Regions from separate parts of the Iodobacter arcticus genome, predicted to be linked through region 1. Evidence: predicted binding sites of a transcription regulator. Region 1 holds the regulator's gene; the other holds the start of a gene.

Region 1 (12,355 bases):
ATCCATAGGAATGAGGTGAAGTCGATACTCGCCTGGATGCTGTATTTCCCCAAGCAAGAACCTTCTCCAAGTTGCCTCAGCAGATGCCATCCGATCACGTAGCATTTGAGGTGTATCGCTGAAGTCACTTTCTTGCTGATAGTGCCGCAATACCCGCCAAGAGATGGATGCGCAAAAGTGCGAGAGCCAAGGTCCATATTGAATCGTGAGCTTGCCATGGTCTGTGTATGGCCTAAACACGCGATTGGCGAACAACCCTTCTGACTGGCTAAATAGGTCCTCACAGTTTTTGCATAGCCAATAGTGCTTGAGTCCATCTTGAACGCGTCTATTTGGCTCCTGCGTTGTGCGGATGTGTCCATTGGCTGAACTCTCACGTTGCCAGCGAAACACAAAGGCAGGCAGTACATGACTGTACTGAAGCACGCTATCTTTTGAGCATAGAAAGCAGCAACCTGTTTGCATGGCCAAAGAAACCTAAGATTGTATTAACCGAATGGCCAACCGCACCAATGCCCCGAATGAGCTGTCGCGCCCCAACCAGTCCGATTGAATATATTATTTGGTGAAGCAATGCATTTAGGTAGATAGGTGCGAAACAACGCTACCGACTCCAATAGCCCACATAGTTTCAATTGTGGAACTGAATAACATACGAACACGGGCAGTAAATGCTGCAACCATAGACACCTCCTTTTGACTGGATTCGGCCGAAAGAACCAAACCAATTGATAAATAACGCAGCAAAAACAACAGAAGAGCTATGGAGCCAACAAACGTCCGGGAGAAATCTCCCTCACCTATTACCCCTATCAGCCTAAATACACTGACATTCTTTACACCTAACAAGATATAGACACCCTGAAATACCACGTTCAGTGACAAAACCTTACTTGATGCGGCAAAAATAAATTGCCATGAAAAAACCGCCCACTATTAAGCGGAGTTTACCCCCTGCACACACCGACCTGCCCAACCAAACAACTCATTCCGCATAATATCAGCAAAAAGTAAGCAATATTTATTATATCTTACGCCAAACACTAAACTCCTCGCCCTTATCCGTCGCCCTTGTGGTTTTTTTCAACAAGCTATATTCACCAATATTGGCGGGCATGGTACTGCCTTGGATTAATAGCTGCGGGCATTCTTTGCCTCGGCCTATTTCGAAGCGTTGCACGCGCATCGTGGTGTAGTAGTGGAAGTTGCCTCTTTCGTGCTCACCCAAGCCAAAGCTAGCCAGACACTGGTTTTTATCTAGTTGGGTGGCTAAATCCAGCATCATGGGTTTATAGCTTTTGCTGTAATTTAAGCCGGGTAACAGCAGGCTGAATACTAGGCCATAGCTCATCACCAGCACGGCCAGCCAGCGGATAGCGCCCTGGTGTTTGGCCCACTGGGGTGCTCGCCAAGCCAGATTCCACACGATGATGGTAAGTGCGAGCGCGGACAGCACACCCAGCCAGTTTGGCTTTTCTGCAAAACCCGGTAAGAAATGCAGCAGGCGCGCTTGCAAAGGCAGGCCAAAGTAGAGGGCAGCCCAAGCCCACCAGAGTAATAGCGCACTGACAGCCACTAAGCACAGGGCGACAAGGCCAAAGCGGCGCTCGAAAGTGGCGGGGACGCTGGATGCTTGTGCGCCCATCCATACGGCAAACGCCACCACGGCGGGCACGGCGTATAGCTCCATCGAGGTTTTAGCCAAGGACAAGATGGTGTAGGTCAAAAGGCAAAGCAGGGCTGCCGGGGCGGCGTTTTTAAACGCATCGAGGCGCTGCCTGAAAAATAAAACCGGCAGATAGAGAATCAGCGGGAAGGCGTGCCAAGGCAAAATCTTCAGGTAAAAGCCACGCTCGTATTCCGGGCCAAGGTTATTCTCACCGAGGAAACGCCCTAGGTTATTCACCCAAAACCAAGTTTTGAATAACTCCGGCGAGGCCAGCCACAAGCGCCAAGGCCAGATCAGCCACCAAGGCAATGCGGCCAGCAAGGCGATGCTTAGCGTCAGTAAATACGCTTTTTGCCGGTAAGTACGATCAAAGACCGGCAACAACAGAGCCGCCAAACCAAGGCAGCCCGGCCCCAACAGGCCCTTAGTTAAAAACGCCATTCCCCAAGCCGTGCCCATCAGCAGGCCGCTGGCAAGTGGCCGTAAGGGAAATATAGCAAATGCGTAGAGGGCAATGGCAAAGCTGGCAAATAAGGCGCTATCGGTCAGAATATGATGCCCATTGCCGACTAAGCCCAGCGTGCCTGCAAGCAAAATGGCGGTGAGCCATGCGGCTTGCGATGGGTCTTTGGCCCGGCTGCGGGCAGCAAATTGCCCTGCGGCCAGAGCGGCAAAGATAAAGGTGAGCGCAATATAAAATGCCGCGGCTAATCTTGCTGCCGCATGCACTGGCAGCCAGGTAAATACATAGCGGGAGAAGCCCGCTGCCGTCCAGAAAAACAGCGGTGGTTTTTCCATAAAAGGCTCGCCAGACAGCATCGGCACCAGCCAGTTATCGCGCAGCGTGTATTCATAAACTAGACCAAGGATATAGCTTTCGTCGGGCTTCCAAGGATCGTGCGGGGCGAACGAGGGCCAGAACCACAGTGCAAGCAGGACAAAACACCCGACTTTCCATGAAGGCCAGTCAATCTTTACACTCATCCCTTATCCCCCCAGCGCTGCATCAGCTGATGCGGGATTTGGAACTGATCCAATATCCTTGCCACCACAAAATCGACTAAATCGGCGATGGTTTTAGGGTGGTGATAAAAGCCCGGATTAGGCGGCAAGATCACCACGCCCAGCCGAGCCAGCTTGAGCATATTCTCCAAATGCAGCACCGAAAAAGGTGCTTCACGTGGAACAACGACTAATTTTTTGCCTTCCTTAATCATCACATCCGCAGCGCGCTCTAATAAATTATCCGAAGCGCCCACCGCAATCGCCGATAAAGCGCCCATGGTGCAGGGGCAAACAATCATGCCATCGCCAGGGTTAGAGCCGGAGGCCATCGGGGCAAACCATTCTTGCTGGCCAAATACTTGCAGCTTTGATTCATCAGTAACGCCATAACGCTGGCGAAAAAGCACCGCCAAATCGGCCGCGCGCGAAGGCCAGGTTTCATCTAGCTCTTGCTTGGCCACAATTTGCGCTGCCTGGGTATAGAGCACATGCACGGTGCAACCCGCCGCCAGCAAGCATTCCAGCGTGCGCAGGCCATAAGGCAGGCCGGATGCGCCGGTAAAAGCTAAAGTTATTGTTTTCATTTGAAACCTATTAAAACGATGTAACACCCAAAGGTCTGTAGACACAGAGAACACGGAGTTTAAAAACAGACCACAGAGAAAACCAAATCAATTGATATTTATAACGCTATGTTGTGTATTTTTTGTAGGGCGGGTGAAACCCGCGAGCGATGCTGAAAAATACGCGGGTTTCACCCGCCCTACGCACTTTTTGAACGTTTCACTCACGAGCCAGCAGCTTTGCTGCAATCACCCCATTTACCACACCAAATACCAAGGCTGCAGCAGCAAACAGGGGCACTAAATGGATGATGCCATTATGCGGAATCAGCCAGAGCCGCGCTAATAATAGCTGCCCTGCCATATGGGCAAAGGCGGCAACCAGCGAGTGCGATACGGGGCCGAACCAGCGCCTAGGCAAGTGATTCGCAGCGGCCAAGGCTAAGAGGCTGCTTAGCCCGCCCATCAAACTCATAGCAAAACCGGGGGATAAAAAACCGCCCAGCACAATACCACTGCCGATGATTCTGAGCATGGAAATCCACGCAGCATCGCGCCAGCCAAAGCGCCAGAGCGCAATCAGGGTAATGATATTAGCCAGCCCCGGCTTAATACCGGGAATAGGCGAAGGAATACCCGCCTCCAGCACCGATAAGGCAATCGCCAGCGCGGCATAGCGGGCAATGCGCACATCGTCCAAACTGGGTTTGATACGGATTTCAGTAACTGAGGCTGTCGAATTCATGAGGACGCGAGCCTAAAAGCTCGATGCTGATTCGGTTAGGCAGGCAAATCGCCATTTGGCCAGCCTGATCCAGCCAGCCCATGCGCACACAATATTGGCGCGGGCTGGGGTCACGGCTAATACGTACCCGGCCCGATTTTACTTCTACAGAGGTAAACCCAAGGGGGCCAGCCACTTGCACCGTGCGCTCTGCGTTTAAATCCAGCACGGCAAAGACTTTGCCCGCCTGATAAATACGCACCCGCGTGGCACTCTCCTGCTGCCAGCTCCAAAAACCCAAATACACCACAAAAACCAGCGCCAGTAAGGCAAACGGCCAGTCACCTGGCCGCATTACCCTAAGCATCTCCCGATTTCGAGAGGGGCGTATTTCAGGCATGCTGCTCACGGTGCCTAAGCAATACCTGCCGATGCTCGGCAAAGTATGCCGCTAATTGCTCCGCTAAATAAACCGAGCGATGCTGGCCGCCGGTGCAGCCAATCGCTACCGTGATATAGCTGCGATTATCGGCTTCAAACTCTGGCAACCAAGCTTCCATAAATGTTTTGATATGGCTTTGAAAGCGCCCCACCACCGCTTGCCGCTCTAAGAAATCAATCACGGGCTGATCTTTACCCGTTAAAGGGCGTAAAGATTTATCGTAATAGGGGTTGGGCAGGCAGCGGGCATCAAACACAAAATCGGCATCCATTGGCAAACCATGCTTAAAGCCAAAAGATTCAAAAATCACCGTGAGTCTGGAGCGGTCCAGCGCCACAAACTGCCGAATCCAGCTGCGCAGCTGATTAGCCGATAAATCACTGGTATCAATACGATGGGCAACTGCGGAGAAATCAGCCAGCATTTCACGCTCTAAGCTAATAGCCTCGGTCACCGTTAATGTGCCACTAGAGAGCGGATGGCTGCGCCTTGTTTCAGAAAAGCGCTTCACCAGAGTGTCGTTATTCGCTTCCAGAAACAGCATTTGCACATCAAGCCCCAGCTCAAACAGGGCTTCAAGATGATTGGGGAAGCTGGCAAAATTGTGGGCGCTGCGCACATCAACCGAAATGGCAATTTTGGGATAGCCATCTTCATCCAGTAATGCCGCGGTTTGTGGCAGCAAAGGCGCAGGCAAATTATCGATGCAAAAATAGCCAAGATCTTCTAAAGACTTAAGTGCAACGCTTTTACCCGCCCCTGATAAACCAGATAATAAAATAACCTGCTGCTGTTTCACTCCCCATCCCCATTATTTTGTATATTTTTGTGTAGCTTATATTTTGATACTTGCATAAACACCCTGCATATTGGGTGAGCGACTTATTCGCCCATTTCCATAAATTTTTGGTGTCTTTCAATAAATTCACGCGTGGAATCAATGCCGCGTAATTGCAAAATATAATTTCTAACCGCAGCCTCAACCAAAACCGCTAAATTTCGACCGGCCGCCACAGGAATCACCAGCTTGCGAATCGGCACGCCAAGAATATCTTGCGTGGCCGCCTGCATTTGCAATCGATCCATCGGAGCGACTTTCTCGCCACCCGCCTTGGCCAGATGCATAATCAGCTTGAGTGTTTTACGCGGCCTGACGGCAGTTTCACCGAAAATAGTGCGGATATTCAATACGCCAATTCCGCGCACTTCGAGAAAATCACGCAACATCGGCGGGCATCGCCCTTCCAGCGTTTCCGGATTGGTGCGATAGACCTCAACCACATCGTCTGCCACAAGGCCGTGGCCGCGTGAGATTAGCTCCAACGCCAGCTCGCTCTTACCCATCGACGATTCGCCAGTCAGCAAAACGCCCACTTCCAGCACATCCAGAAACACCCCGTGCAGATGCGTAGAAACCGCCAATGCCTTCGAGAGGTAATAGCGTAGTACATCCATCAAATAGGGGGATTGCTCGGGGGAGGTGAGCAGCGGTACATGAAAACGCTCAGAGGCTTCGCGCAGGCAGTCGCCCACAATCTGACCATTGGCTACAATCACTGCCGCCATTTCATTAGAGAAAAGCCGCGCCAAGGATTCTCTTTGCGCCTCGGGGCTAAGCTGCAGCAGATAAACCGTTTCTGCCACCCCAAGCACCTGAATGCGGTTGGGGTGGATAAAATTCAGGTGGCCGACTAAAGAGAGTGTTGGCTTTTGCTCAGATGCATCATTAGATAGCAGATTATTCGCACCCGATTGCCCTGCTACCCACGTCAGTCGCAGCTTCTCGGCGTTATCGATAAAAAGCTGTCTAACTGAAATCTGTGGCATAAGGCTCCCAAGTACTGATTAGCTTCCAGATTTGGCCGGGTTCAGTGGCCGCCAGCAGACTCTCGCGCAATACTTTATCTGAGAAAAGCTGAGCCAGTTCGGACAAAATTTGCAGATGTAAATCGGTAGCGTGAGCAGGCACCAGCAACACAAATACCAAGGAAACCGGCTTGCCATCAGGCGCGTCATAAGGGATAGGCTCATTAAGGCGCACAAATGCACCTGTGGCTTCTTTCAAACCTTTAATCCGGCCATGAGGGATGGCAACCCCTTGCCCAAGCCCCGTGGAACCAAGCTTTTCCCGGGCAAACAGACTATCAAAAATAACACTACGGGCAATACCGTGGCTATTTTCAAACAAAATACCAACTTGTTCAAAAATACGTTTTTTGCTGCCGACTTCCATGTCAAGGAAGACATTTCCGCTAGGCAAAATTTGGGCGATCAAGCTCATTGTAGACAGACCAAAACAGGGACGACACCCATTGTAGCGCCGTCGTTTAAAAACAAAAACGGGAACCTGAGTATTCCGGTTCCCGCTAAGGTGAGAAAAGTCGCTTTATTCAGCGGTAGGCTGGTGCTGCTTAATGGATTCGTTACGGTGATCCATTGATTTTTCTTTGTGCTTCACAACTTGGCGGTCTAGCTTATCGGCCAGCAAGTCAATGGCTGCATACATATTTTCATCCGTCGCTTCGACGTGGATATCGCGGCCGCGAACGTGAACGGTTGCTTCAACCTGATGTTGCAGTTTCTCCACGGATAGGATGACATTAACGTCAATTACATTGTCAAAGTGTCGAATGACTCGTTCCATCTTACTGTTTACGTACTCACGGATAGATGGGGTCACTTCAAGATGATGGCCACTGATATTCAAATTCATAGGGTTACTCCTTCCGTTGGGGCCTTACAAACTTTTGCGCTGACTTACTGGGTAAATCTGCAACGCTTCACGGTATTTGGCAACGGTGCGCCGGGCTACCACAATACCTTGAGCGGATAATGCTTCTGCCAATACGCTATCACTTAAAGGTTTTTTCTTATCTTCTTGCTGCACCATCTGCTTGATCAATGCTTTGATCGCTGTAGCAGAACACTCCCCTCCGGCATCCGTATCAACATGGCTACCGAAGAAAAACTTAAATTCATATAGGCCACGCGGCGTAAGCATATATTTTTGCGTGGTTACCCTAGAAATAGTCGACTCATGTAAATCTAGTTCTTCGGCGATATCTCTGAGCACCAGCGGGCGCATCGCCACTTCACCGTGTTCAAAAAATGCGCGCTGCCGTTCTACAATCGCGGTGGCTACTCGCAAAATGGTATCAAATCGCTGCTGCACACTTTTTACTAACCAACGTGCTTCTTGTAACTCACGGGCTAAATGGCCGCCATCGCCTTTTTGTAAGATATCTGCATAAAGACGATTCACGCGCAATTTAGGCATCGAAGCATCGTGTAATCTCACCCGCCAAACACCGCGTACTTTTTGCACAACGACATCGGGGCTTACATATCGGGGCGATGCTACAGACCATTGTGCACTCGGCCTAGGGTTTAAACTTACAATTAATTCCTGCGCTGCTTTTAACTCAGCATCCTCGCATTTAAAAGCCCGTTTAAGCCTAGTGTAGTCCCGCCCAGCTAATAAATCGAGTGAATTTTCGGCAATCTGCAAGGCTAAATCACGGGCAGCGCTCGCTGGCTTCTGGCGCAATTGTAAGCATAAACAATCAGCGGTATCTCTTGCTCCAATTCCCAAAGGCTCTAAGTGCTGTAAGCGAATTAAAGCAATTCTTAAGTCATCAGGTTCGAGTTCATAATCTTGGATTAGTTCCTCTGGCAGCTGAGAAAAGACATCTTCTAAGGACTGAGAAAGAAACCCATCCTCATCCAATGCCTCAATCAGCATCAATAACAAGGACTTATCCCGATGCGACAAAGGCAGCAAACCTGCTTGTTGCAGCAAGTATTCGCGTAAATCTAAATCGCGGGCGATATTGCTGGCCGGATCAAAATCATCATCATCATCCGAGCTGCCGTGGCTTGTGCCTTCCCAGCGTAAACCGTCGTCTTCACCCATTTCCCACTGCGGCTCTGCTTGCTCTGCCTCACCAGCGGCGGCTTCTTCGCCACGCTCCAATAGCGGGTTTTCGCTCAGATACTGTTCAAGCTCTTGTTGAAACTCAAGGGTGGAAAGCTGCAGCAGCTTGATAGCCTGCTGCAACTGAGGAGTAAGATTAAGTTGCTGGGATAACCGCAGCTGCAGGGTTTGTTTCATTTACATGCGGAAATGTTCACCGAGATAGACCCGACGCACACTTTCGTTTTCTACAATATCTTTCGGAGCGCCAGACGCCATCACTGCACCTTCGGAGATGATGTAGGCACGATCGCAAATACCAAGGGTTTCACGCACATTATGATCAGTGATCAAGACACCGATTCCACGTTGCTTTAAAAAACCAATAATACGTTGAATATCCATCACAGCAATCGGGTCTACCCCTGCAAATGGCTCATCCAGCAAGATAAAACGCGGGCTGGCGGCCAAGGCACGGGCAATTTCTACCCGGCGGCGCTCGCCCCCCGATAAGCCCATTGCACCTGCATCACGCAAATGATCAATGTGCAAATCGTGCAGCAGCTCATCAAGCCGGGCGTTTATTTCATCGCGATTTTTACAATGCAATTCAAGCACTGCAGTGATATTTTGTGCCACTGTCATTTTACGAAAGATAGACGCTTCTTGTGGCAAGTAGCCTAAACCTCGCCGCGCCCGCTGATGAATGGGTAAATGACCGATATCCTCGCCATCCAGCGTAATACGCCCGCCATTCATACCGACTAAACCCACAATCATATAAAAGCTGGTGGTTTTACCCGCGCCATTTGGGCCAAGTAAACCCACCACTTCACCACTCGAAATTTCCATGGTGACATCACGCACCACGGTTCTTTTTCCGTAACGTTTTTCTAGCTGCTCCGCTCGTAAAGAACTACTCATGGTGCAGGTGCCTTTTTCGGTGTAATCACGATATTGACGCGCCCGCCGCTCTCTGGTTTGCTTTGCGCTTGATAAGCTTCATTGTTTAAATCGTAAGTAATCAAATCGCTATGAATTTGATCTTCCCCACGTTTCACCCATGCCTTATCAATCAACTTAAGAATGCCAGTGCGCCCGTCATAATCAAAGCGCTGCGCTTCGGCATCCACCCAATCATTGCCGCCATCCATTTTCTGCCGAAAGCGAACCGGCCCGCCATTGCCAGCAACATACTGATTGCCCGCCTCATCCTGACGTACCGTCAGCTTATCAGCCCGAATGCTGAGTGTGCCTTGGGTCAGCACCACATCTTTGGTACAGACGCTGGCCTGCGTTTTTTGATTCATCACACAATTTGCAGCAACAATATTGATCTGTTTTTCCCGGTCTGCTTTTTCTGCATATGCAGAGCTTGCCAACAGCATGAGTAAAACAACTTTAACGGGTGCGAATCGGCTCATAGCTCATCCTGACTTTAGATTTAAGTTCTAGCGTTTCAGCCTTGGAATCAGCAATAAAACCGACTGATTCAATAACATACGTGCCCATCACTGCGATTGCCGGCGCTTCTGAGCTGGCAAGTCCTTCCTGCGGTAAAACGCGCATATCACGCCCATTAATCGTTAACTCTGCTTGCGTAGCACTGGCCGATCTAACCATTTTAACCACGCCGGGAAACCAGACTTCACTCCCCTGTTTGATTGATTTAGCACGCTCGCCAGTGACTTCTAAGCGGGGCTGATCGGGGGCGGTATAGCGTAAATGTGGGTTTTCCAACCAGGTGATATCGCCAGCAGGCAAATGAGAAACATGGGTGGCGGTGAGTAAAGATAAGGGGCGTCCATCTTCACCAAAGCGCACCGCAGTGGCTTTATCTACTAACATATCGGGCTGATTTGCATTAATTGCAACCGCAGAGCCAGGTAAACTTGCCGCCCTATCGAGCAGCCAAGTCAGGCTACCCAACAAAACAACAAGGGCCAACGGTAGCAGGCGAGTAGTCCCCGGCACTGCCATCAGGCGAGGTAAGGCGCCATAGCGGCATCAAACGTGCCTTGTGCTTGCATCAGGTATTCGCATACTTCACGCACAGCCCCCCGCCCACCCGAGCTGCCCGTAATATAGTGAGCATGTTTACGCACTAACTCCGGGGAATCAGGCACCGCTACCGCAAAAGCGACTCTGCGCATCACCGGAAGATCAATCACATCGTCGCCCATAAAACCACAGGCATCTTGGCCGACTCCAGCGGCTAGCAGTAAATCTTCATAGCTTGCCCGCTTATCGTGAGCGCCCTGATAAAGAAAATCCACCCCCAAATCTTTGGCACGTTTCTCAACCAGCAAAGAAGTACGACCGGTAATAATGGCTAATTTCACACCGCTGGCGCGTAACATTTTTAGCCCGTGACCATCCAGCGAGTTAAACGCTTTTAGCTCTTCACCCGCATCGCTGTAATACAAGCTGCCATCGGTCATCACACCATCAACGTCAAAAATCATTAAGCGCACCGCTTTTGCCATATCAGTCATTACTATTTTCCTATTTGTCATTTAGCTGCTTTTGGCACTTTTTAAAACGGGAATAACAGGCGGCTGCAATCCCACACAAGCCTGCTCCGCACTATCTATGTGCATTTTAAACCACTCGTGCCCGCAGCAGGTCGTGCATATTGATCGCCCCAACCAGCACACCCGCATCCAGCACCAATAAACCATTCACACGGCGTGCATCCATTTGCTGGACGGCCTCGGCGGCTAATTTATCCGCCTCAATCGTGGCAGGGGCTAAGGTCATTACGCTGGAAACCGAAGTATCACGTACATCGACGCCCTGATCCAGTGCGCGGCGCAAATCGCCATCGGTAAAGATGCCCATCAATTTACCTGCAGCATCCACCACCGCTGTCATGCCCATGCCTTTCTTGCTGATTTCCAGCAGCGCATCGCGCAATAAAACATCGTGCTGCACTACAGGCAAAGCATCACCGGTATGCATTAAATCGCGCACGAGCACCAATAAGCGCCGGCCTAAGCTGCCGCCCGGATGCGATAAGGCAAAGTCTTCAGCCTGAAAGCCGCGCGCTTCCAGCAGGGCCACAGCCAGTGCATCGCCCAAAGCAAGTGCCGCCGTAGTACTTGCGGTAGGCGCCAGATTCAGCGGGCAGGCTTCTTGCGCCACACCCGAATCAAGATGCACGGTCGATTGTTTACTTAAAGTAGATTCAGCATTGCCCGTCATGGCAATCAAAGGAAGACCTAAACGTTTTAGGCTTGGCAGCAAGGCAATCACTTCATCGCTTTCACCCGAATTAGACAAGGCCAGCACCACATCACTGCGGGTGATCATTCCTAAATCACCATGTGCGGCTTCGGAAGGGTGAACAAAAAAAGCAGGAGTACCAGTGCTGGCCATCGTGGCTGCTATTTTTTTAGCAATATGCCCCGACTTGCCAATCCCGATCACGATCACCCGCCCCTGGCAGGAAAGAATCAGCTCGCACGCTTTAACAAACTGATCATTCATTCGCTCGGCCAGCGCGAAAACAGCATCAGCCTCAACCCGTAGCACGCGACGAGCGCACTCGAGGATAAATTCAGCATTTTTCATATGCGCGAAAGTATAAGAGAAGCAGGCCCTGTCCCGCCACCTGCGTCTGCTGTCAATATGCCAATCAGGATCAATGATCTTGCAAATACAGCCTTCAACGGCTTGTTGCCAGCAGCCTGCCAGACTAAAAACGGATCGGCTGCAAGGGTAAAAGATAGTACCTGAAATGAAAAAAACGCTAGGATGTAACCCTCCACTTTGTCATTCGCAAGAGAAAAACGAATCCAGCCTATGTCCATTCAACTCTCTACGCTCTTGCTCTTGCTTGCCGCAGCCGTTTTAACAGTGGTGCTTTGCCGTCGCCTAAAGCTGCCAGCCATGCTTGGCTACCTAGTTGTTGGCTTATTAATTGGCCCCCATGCACTTGGTTTTATTGCCAGCAGCGATGAGGCCACTCATTTGGCCGAATTTGGTATCGTTTTTTTGATGTTTACATTGGGGCTGGAATTTAATCTTGCCCGGCTCA
Region 2 (6,318 bases), on a different contig from region 1:
GATCGCCATTGGTGTTTTGCACCGACTGCGTTTCAGCCATACGCGCCCCCATACTTCCTTGAGAAGACAACACATTAGTCAGCACATTGCTGGTATTTTGCAAAACAGAATTCAGCTGATTCTGAAAATTAGCCATCCCTGTTGGGCTAGTCTGATACGCATTCAAAGCATCAGAAAACACCTTCATGGTTTGGAAAATATCGCCATTATTACGGCTAGGATCAATATTAAATGAATCCAAAGTACTGCTAGACACCGATCCGGTTGGCGTAGCATTGCTACCCAGCGCGCCAATCACCACACTGGGTTTACCAGTAACATTCATCTTAATACCGTAATCCCATGCAGGCATTGCAATAGGATCACTCGCAATTTTTTTAAATTCAATATCTCCGCCTGGCAAATAGGCACGGGGGTAATTATTCAGCGTACCGGGAATAGCCGGTCTGACAGGCACAGCGGTGTAATCGTAGCCATCCACAATGGATTTATTAAAATTAGTATTCGCCGTTACGCCATCCGCAAGAAAAGGCTGATTATCAATTAAATCATAACTAATCAGTGGCTTACCCGGATTAGCCGGATCATTCACGGATTGAAATTCAACTTTAAATTTTTGCGAATGAGTGGGGTCATTCCACTTGGTTAAATCAACCACTTCGCCGGGGCTAATCACGCCGCTACCGCTATTGCCAGGCGCGACGCCATTTGCCGAGCTCACAAAACTACCATTACCTGTGCGGGCTGCCTGGAAAATCTGATAGCCCGATTCAGACACAGGAATCTGCCGGGAGCCAGAAATTTGCATCTGACGCTGCCCGTCGTCCCCAAAATATTGCACATTGCCAAATGATGTTTCAGTAAAAGGCTGTGTTGTGCCCTTAAAACCGGAGTAAAGATAAGAGCCCGTGCCATCGGTTGCATTGGCAAGGCTTATCATTTGCTTGTACTGACCCTGCAACTCTGCATCAAGCAGCTTTTTTTCTGCAACGGTTTGCGAAGGATTGCCCGCTTTCACCGCCAGAGAATAAATATCATGCAATAACTCGGTCACTTGCTGCATGGTGGCTTCAGACAAGCGCATGGCTGAATCGGCCGTTTTACTATTCACGGCATATTGATCATTCAGCTCTTTGGCTTGCATCACGTCCAAGGCTTTTGCCGATGAAATAGGATCATCAGCCGGTGTCAGCACACGCCGCCCGGTTGACAATTGATTTTGCAACTTTGCTTGCACGCTCTGATGCCGCTGCAACTCCGCAGCACCCTGCTTATAAATGGTGGTCGTTGCGATACGCATGCTATTTATTCCTTATAAATACCGGTAGGCCGCGATAACGCCGCCTTAACCACCAATCCGCACAATGGCATCAAAAGCTTGCTGAGCAATTTGAATCACTTTACTGGATGCCTGATAAGCCTGTTGATAGCGCAATAAATTAGCCGCTTCTTCATCCAGATTCACCGCCGAAACAGAATCACGAGAGATTTCGGCTTGTTTCAGCACCTCAGTTTGTGCCGTAGACATAATATTCACTTCATTGGTTTTTGCACCAATCACTGCCACCATCTGCCCGTACGCTTCCTGATAATTAGAGCGATTTCCATCAATAATTTTACGGCTTTGCAATTCGCCCAATTTCAAAGCATTTCGCCCGTCAGCATCTTGAGCTGTACCCGGTTTAATCGAAAATTTATCCCCTTGCGCTGGCTGCCCATCAATTTTTACATTCCAGCCATTCAATGAAATTGTTTGTCCTGCTGTATAAGTTGTCGGGGCAGAAACCGACCCTGTAACGGTATCAGTAAGGGTGTAAGTAGTGGGTGTAGTAAATGTAATATTTACCAGATTTTTTAATGCAGGGTTCGCTGCCGAGGTCGTTGTGAGCGCAGACGGCGTATCCACAGCAACCTGCCCAATTTTACCCGTACCTGTATTAGTGCGCTGGGTATCCGAAATAATAGCCACACCAGCGGCCAACACACGTGGATCAGTGGGTTTGATCGCCATGCCACGGCTAAAGCCAGCAAAAGGCTGAACCATAAAGCGATCGCCGCTACTTGGTGCGCCCTGTGAAAAACGAAGACGCAATCCATCAATACTGAGGGAGTTGGCATTATCCGTGAACTGCGCGCCAGTAATCATGGTTCGCTGGCCATCAGACTGGCGGGTAATCTGATAATCCGCACCGTCATAAAACACTTCGTAATCACTCGCCTGAACTTTGCTTACATCCTCAATATACCCCCCCAATAAAGGGGCAAGTAAAGGCGGCACAGGCACGGTATTATTCCGATTAGACAACACATTACCCACAGCAGGAGGCATGCTGATTCCCACTGTTTCACCCGCAGCCATCACGCCCGGCACACCCCAGTTCAAGCCCAAAACAGTTGGGTTGGTCCCCATCACTGCAGCGCTCACTGTTTGGCTTACGTTATCTGACAAACGGGTGATGCTGTATTCACTTCCAGCTACGCCGGTAAACGTCAGCGAATAATCACTCGCCACGCTTTTTACGCCCGTTGGTAAGCTCACGGTAGCAAATACAGTGCTTACCCCTGCAACGGTATGGGTTAATGACAAATTACTTTGCTGATAATCAAAGAAATTCGTCCCCATATTGCCGTATAAATCTTGCCCCTGACGCATCTGGGCATTGAAGGTTTGCCCCAGCACCAAGGCCATCCGTGCGATGGCATTATCGGCGGCATCCAGTGTTTTGTTTCGATACTCCAACAAACCACCCAACTTGCCCCCAGTAAGCATTGTTTCAGGGATTTCTGCATCAAGCGAGCCTTGGGTATACACAATAGTAAGCCGCTGCGGGTCACTAGCCGACGGCTTGGCCGCAATTGAATATGCCGTCCCCCCCACCACTAAGTTTTGCCCATTACCAATAAATACATTCAGTGTGCCATCGCTTTGCTTAATGGTCGTTGCCTTCACTAAGCTGTTTAAATCCAGCACCATCTGATCGCGCTGATCTAATAAATCATTAGGAAACTGCCCGCCACTACTTGATACCGCAATCTGGCCATTAATTTGTGCAATTTGCTTAGAAAGCGCGGTGACATGATCTGCTGCACTTACCAAACTGCCATTCACCCCTTGCCGCATTTCCAGCAAACGCTGATCAAACACCTGAAAACGATTTACCAAGCCCTGTCCATTACTCATTAAAGACTGACGGGCAGGCAAAGAAGCCGGGTTGGTGGCAATCCCCTGCACCGCACTAAAAAACGATTGCAAAACAGGCGATACACCCGCTGCCGGATCGGCCACCAGATTATCCACTTGTTTGATTTCAGCCTGATACGTACCGTAATAGCTATCTTGCGATACGGCAGTCTGCACTTGCTTGGTTAAAAACTCATCATATGAGCGCTGCACTGTATCCACACGCACACCAAGCCCGGTGAAGCCACTGCCCGTATATTGCGGATAAGGCGCACTTTGCTTAATGCTCTGACGTGAATAGCCCTGCGTATTGGCATTCGCAATATTATGACCTGTCGTACTTAAACCCAAGCTGGCTGCGTTTAAGCCACTTAAACCAATACCAAATACACTGGCGCCCATGATGCAACTCCTTTGCTACTATTTATCGGCACAAACTGCCAATACTTAAAGGCAGCTCAAAACCTGTGGTTTTTGCAGCCTCAGGTTTAATTGCTTACGCAAGCTGGCGGCGTAATTGCTCAGCCACTTGCGTTAATTTATTGGCATATTGTGGATCAGTGGCATAGCCGCCCGATTGCAAGGCTTTGGCATAGCCCTGCGCATTCGCCCCTTGCCCTACAGCATCGCTATAGCGGCGCTTAATCAGGCTGGCATAATCATGAAAAGCATCGGCATAAGAATCATAAACACGAAAAGTCTCTATCCGTTTTTGTGCCTGCCCACCCACAAACTCTGTTGTCACAATATCTGTGGTTTTGCCTTTCCAGTCTTTAGTGGCTTTAATGCCAAATAAATTATGGCTATCGCTCCCCGCAGCATCTTTAATCGGCTTTTTACCCCAGCCCGATTCTAAAGCGGCGTGCGCCACAAGCACATGCGGTGACACGCCCAGCGATGCCGCAGCACCTTCTGCATTAGCCGCCAATTTAGAAGCAAAAGAATCACCGCTTAAAACGGCACCTTTTGCCGAAACCTCGGCGGCTTTTGCCGCAGGCAAACTGTTATGAAATGAAGGCGAAGATTTTTGATAGAGCGAAGGATCACGCTGCAATTCAATTTGCCGCACAATCGACTCAGCAAAACCCACCCCGCCCTGCTTAGACCACATTTGAGAAAGCTGCTGATCGTGCATGCCACGGAACATATTGGCCGTATCTGATTCCATCTCATCGTATTGAGGTGTGGCTTCCCGCATGGATTTAAGCATCTGATTAGTCAGCAATGCTTCAAACTCACGCGCTACCGCCAGTGCGGCCTTGCTTGGATCTTGACGAGCCAGCTGGCGCAGACTGTCTACACCGCGCACATCAATGGCAAGCTCATTACTGGATGGAGTAGCAGAGGAGATCATACGGGGCCGCGCTTAATAAAAGTATTAAGCAGGTATGAAGCAATAACTATGCCGGAGTCGGGAGTCGGGAGTCGGGAGTCGGGAGTCGGGAAAGCGTAATTCAAAGTATCCCCTGATCAAGCAATGATTAAGAAATACTCATCAGCTATCAAATCACTTCTAGCTCAGCCTTCAAAGCGCCTGCCGCTTTCATGGCTTGCAAAATCGCCAATAAATCCTGCGGCGTTGCTCCTACCGCGTTCAGCGCCCGTACCACATCGCGCAAGGTGCTGGATTTTGGCAGACGCACGATAGGCCCTTTATCAGACTGAATCTGAATATCGGCATTTTGCACTTTAGTGGTTTTACCGCCAGCCAAAGGATTAGGCTGCACCACGGTATTTTCTGCCGTAATCGTCACGGTTAAATTGCCATGCGCAATGGCGCAGCTATCCAACTTAACCGCCTGATTCATCACAATCGAGCCCGTGCGCGCATTGATAATCACCTTAGGGCTGGATTCTGCGGGGGTGACATCAATGTTTTCTAAGCGTGATAAAAACGCCACGCGTAAATTATTATCTTGCGGTGCACGTACTTGAATCACTCGCCCATCCAAAGCCACAGCCGTGCTTGGATACTGCGCATTCACCGCATTCACCACGCGATTGGCGGTCGTAAAATCGGTCGTCAATAGCTCCAGCTGAATAAACTCGCCATTGCCTAATAAAGTAGGCACTGATTTTTCAACCGTCGCCCCCGATGGAATACGGCCTGTTGCCAGCTGGTTAACCTGAGTGCTTGATCCACCCGCCGATGCCCCCGCCCCAGCCACAATAATATTCCCCTGAGCCATAGCGTAAATTTGCCCGTCGGCCCCTTTCAGCGGCGCCATCAGGAGCGCTCCGCCGCGCAAAGACTTGGCATTACCAATCGAGGAGATCGTCACGTCCAAGGGCTGACCCGGCCTTGCAAACGCAGGCAAAGTGGAGGTGACGGTTACCGCTGCCACATTTTTTAACTGTAAATTGCCACCGCTCGGTACTTGAATCCCTAGATTGGTCAGCATATTCACTACCGACTGCACGGTAAACGGCGTTTGCGTGGTTTGATCGCCACTACCATCCAGACCTACCACGAGGCCATAGCCCACCAACTGGTTATTACGCACGCCAGCAACCGATGCCAGCTCTTTGAGCTTTTCAGCATGAGCAGGCACCAGCGCAAATAAAAAACAGCAGATCAGGGCAAAGCGAGACATACACACAACCTATTCAGACAACATTTTAAAAACACCAAAGCACAAATTTTAAAACGGCATCACATTTAAGAAAAACCGCTGCAGCCAGCCTATGGTATTGGCATCGGCCATAGAGCCAACGCCCAATTGCTCGATACGCGCATCGGCTACTTTATTGGATGAAATGGTATTGCCAGCCTTTATGTCGAGCGGGTTAATCACACCTGTAAAGCGTAGCGTATTAATTTGATTATTCACTGCAACTTGTTTCTCACCACCCACAATCAAATTGCCATTTGCCAGCAAATCAACCACCGTCACTGAAATCGTGCCTTTAAACGTATTGGTGCTATTGGTCGCGCCCTTGCCTTCAAATTTATTCGTTCCTGCTAACTTAACCGCAGCCTCGCCCTCGCGCGCAAAATATTTTTCAATATCAAAAGGCAACAGGGGAATATTGCCCTTGGTGCTGTAATCAAGCGATCCGGCTTTATTGCTGCTGCTATTGGAGGTATTGACGGCAGCGAGGTTTTCTTCGATGGTGATATTGAGCAAATCACCGAT

What was found. Region 1 encodes sigma-54, which starts transcription at its own class of promoters, with help from an activator protein. Its sites were predicted from a motif close to CTGGCACGCTTCATGCTT; they were not measured.
Region 2: a site for sigma-54 is predicted at 4,573-4,590, ahead of flgJ (flagellar assembly peptidoglycan hydrolase FlgJ). Genes of this name have one in related genera too.

What each region holds. Positions count from the first base shown of each region.
Region 1 covers NZ_JBHTBQ010000019.1:124,901-137,255, reverse strand. Annotated here, with positions in the region: gene ACFQNF_RS11865 (ArnT family glycosyltransferase) at 1,025-2,653, opposite strand; gene ACFQNF_RS11860 (flavin prenyltransferase UbiX) at 2,650-3,258, opposite strand; gene ACFQNF_RS11855 (Gx transporter family protein) at 3,458-3,982, opposite strand; gene ACFQNF_RS11850 (NusG domain II-containing protein) at 3,957-4,316, opposite strand; gene rapZ (RNase adapter RapZ) at 4,354-5,202, opposite strand; gene hprK (HPr(Ser) kinase/phosphatase) at 5,286-6,230, opposite strand; gene ptsN (PTS IIA-like nitrogen regulatory protein PtsN) at 6,211-6,684, opposite strand; gene hpf (ribosome hibernation-promoting factor, HPF/YfiA family) at 6,790-7,116, opposite strand; gene ACFQNF_RS11825 (RNA polymerase factor sigma-54) at 7,141-8,514, opposite strand; gene lptB (LPS export ABC transporter ATP-binding protein) at 8,515-9,240, opposite strand; gene lptA (lipopolysaccharide transport periplasmic protein LptA) at 9,237-9,740, opposite strand; gene lptC (LPS export ABC transporter periplasmic protein LptC) at 9,718-10,290, opposite strand; gene ACFQNF_RS11805 (KdsC family phosphatase) at 10,296-10,811, opposite strand; gene ACFQNF_RS11800 (KpsF/GutQ family sugar-phosphate isomerase) at 10,918-11,889, opposite strand; gene ACFQNF_RS11795 (hypothetical protein) at 11,886-12,128, opposite strand; gene ACFQNF_RS11790 (monovalent cation:proton antiporter family protein) at 12,121-12,355, shown strand, end outside.
Region 2 covers NZ_JBHTBQ010000033.1:9,262-15,579, reverse strand. Annotated here, with positions in the region: gene flgL (flagellar hook-associated protein FlgL) at 1-1,300, opposite strand, end outside; gene flgK (flagellar hook-associated protein FlgK) at 1,346-3,583, opposite strand; gene flgJ (flagellar assembly peptidoglycan hydrolase FlgJ) at 3,678-4,535, opposite strand; gene ACFQNF_RS14185 (flagellar basal body P-ring protein FlgI) at 4,684-5,775, opposite strand; gene ACFQNF_RS14180 (flagellar basal body L-ring protein FlgH) at 5,824-6,318, opposite strand, start outside.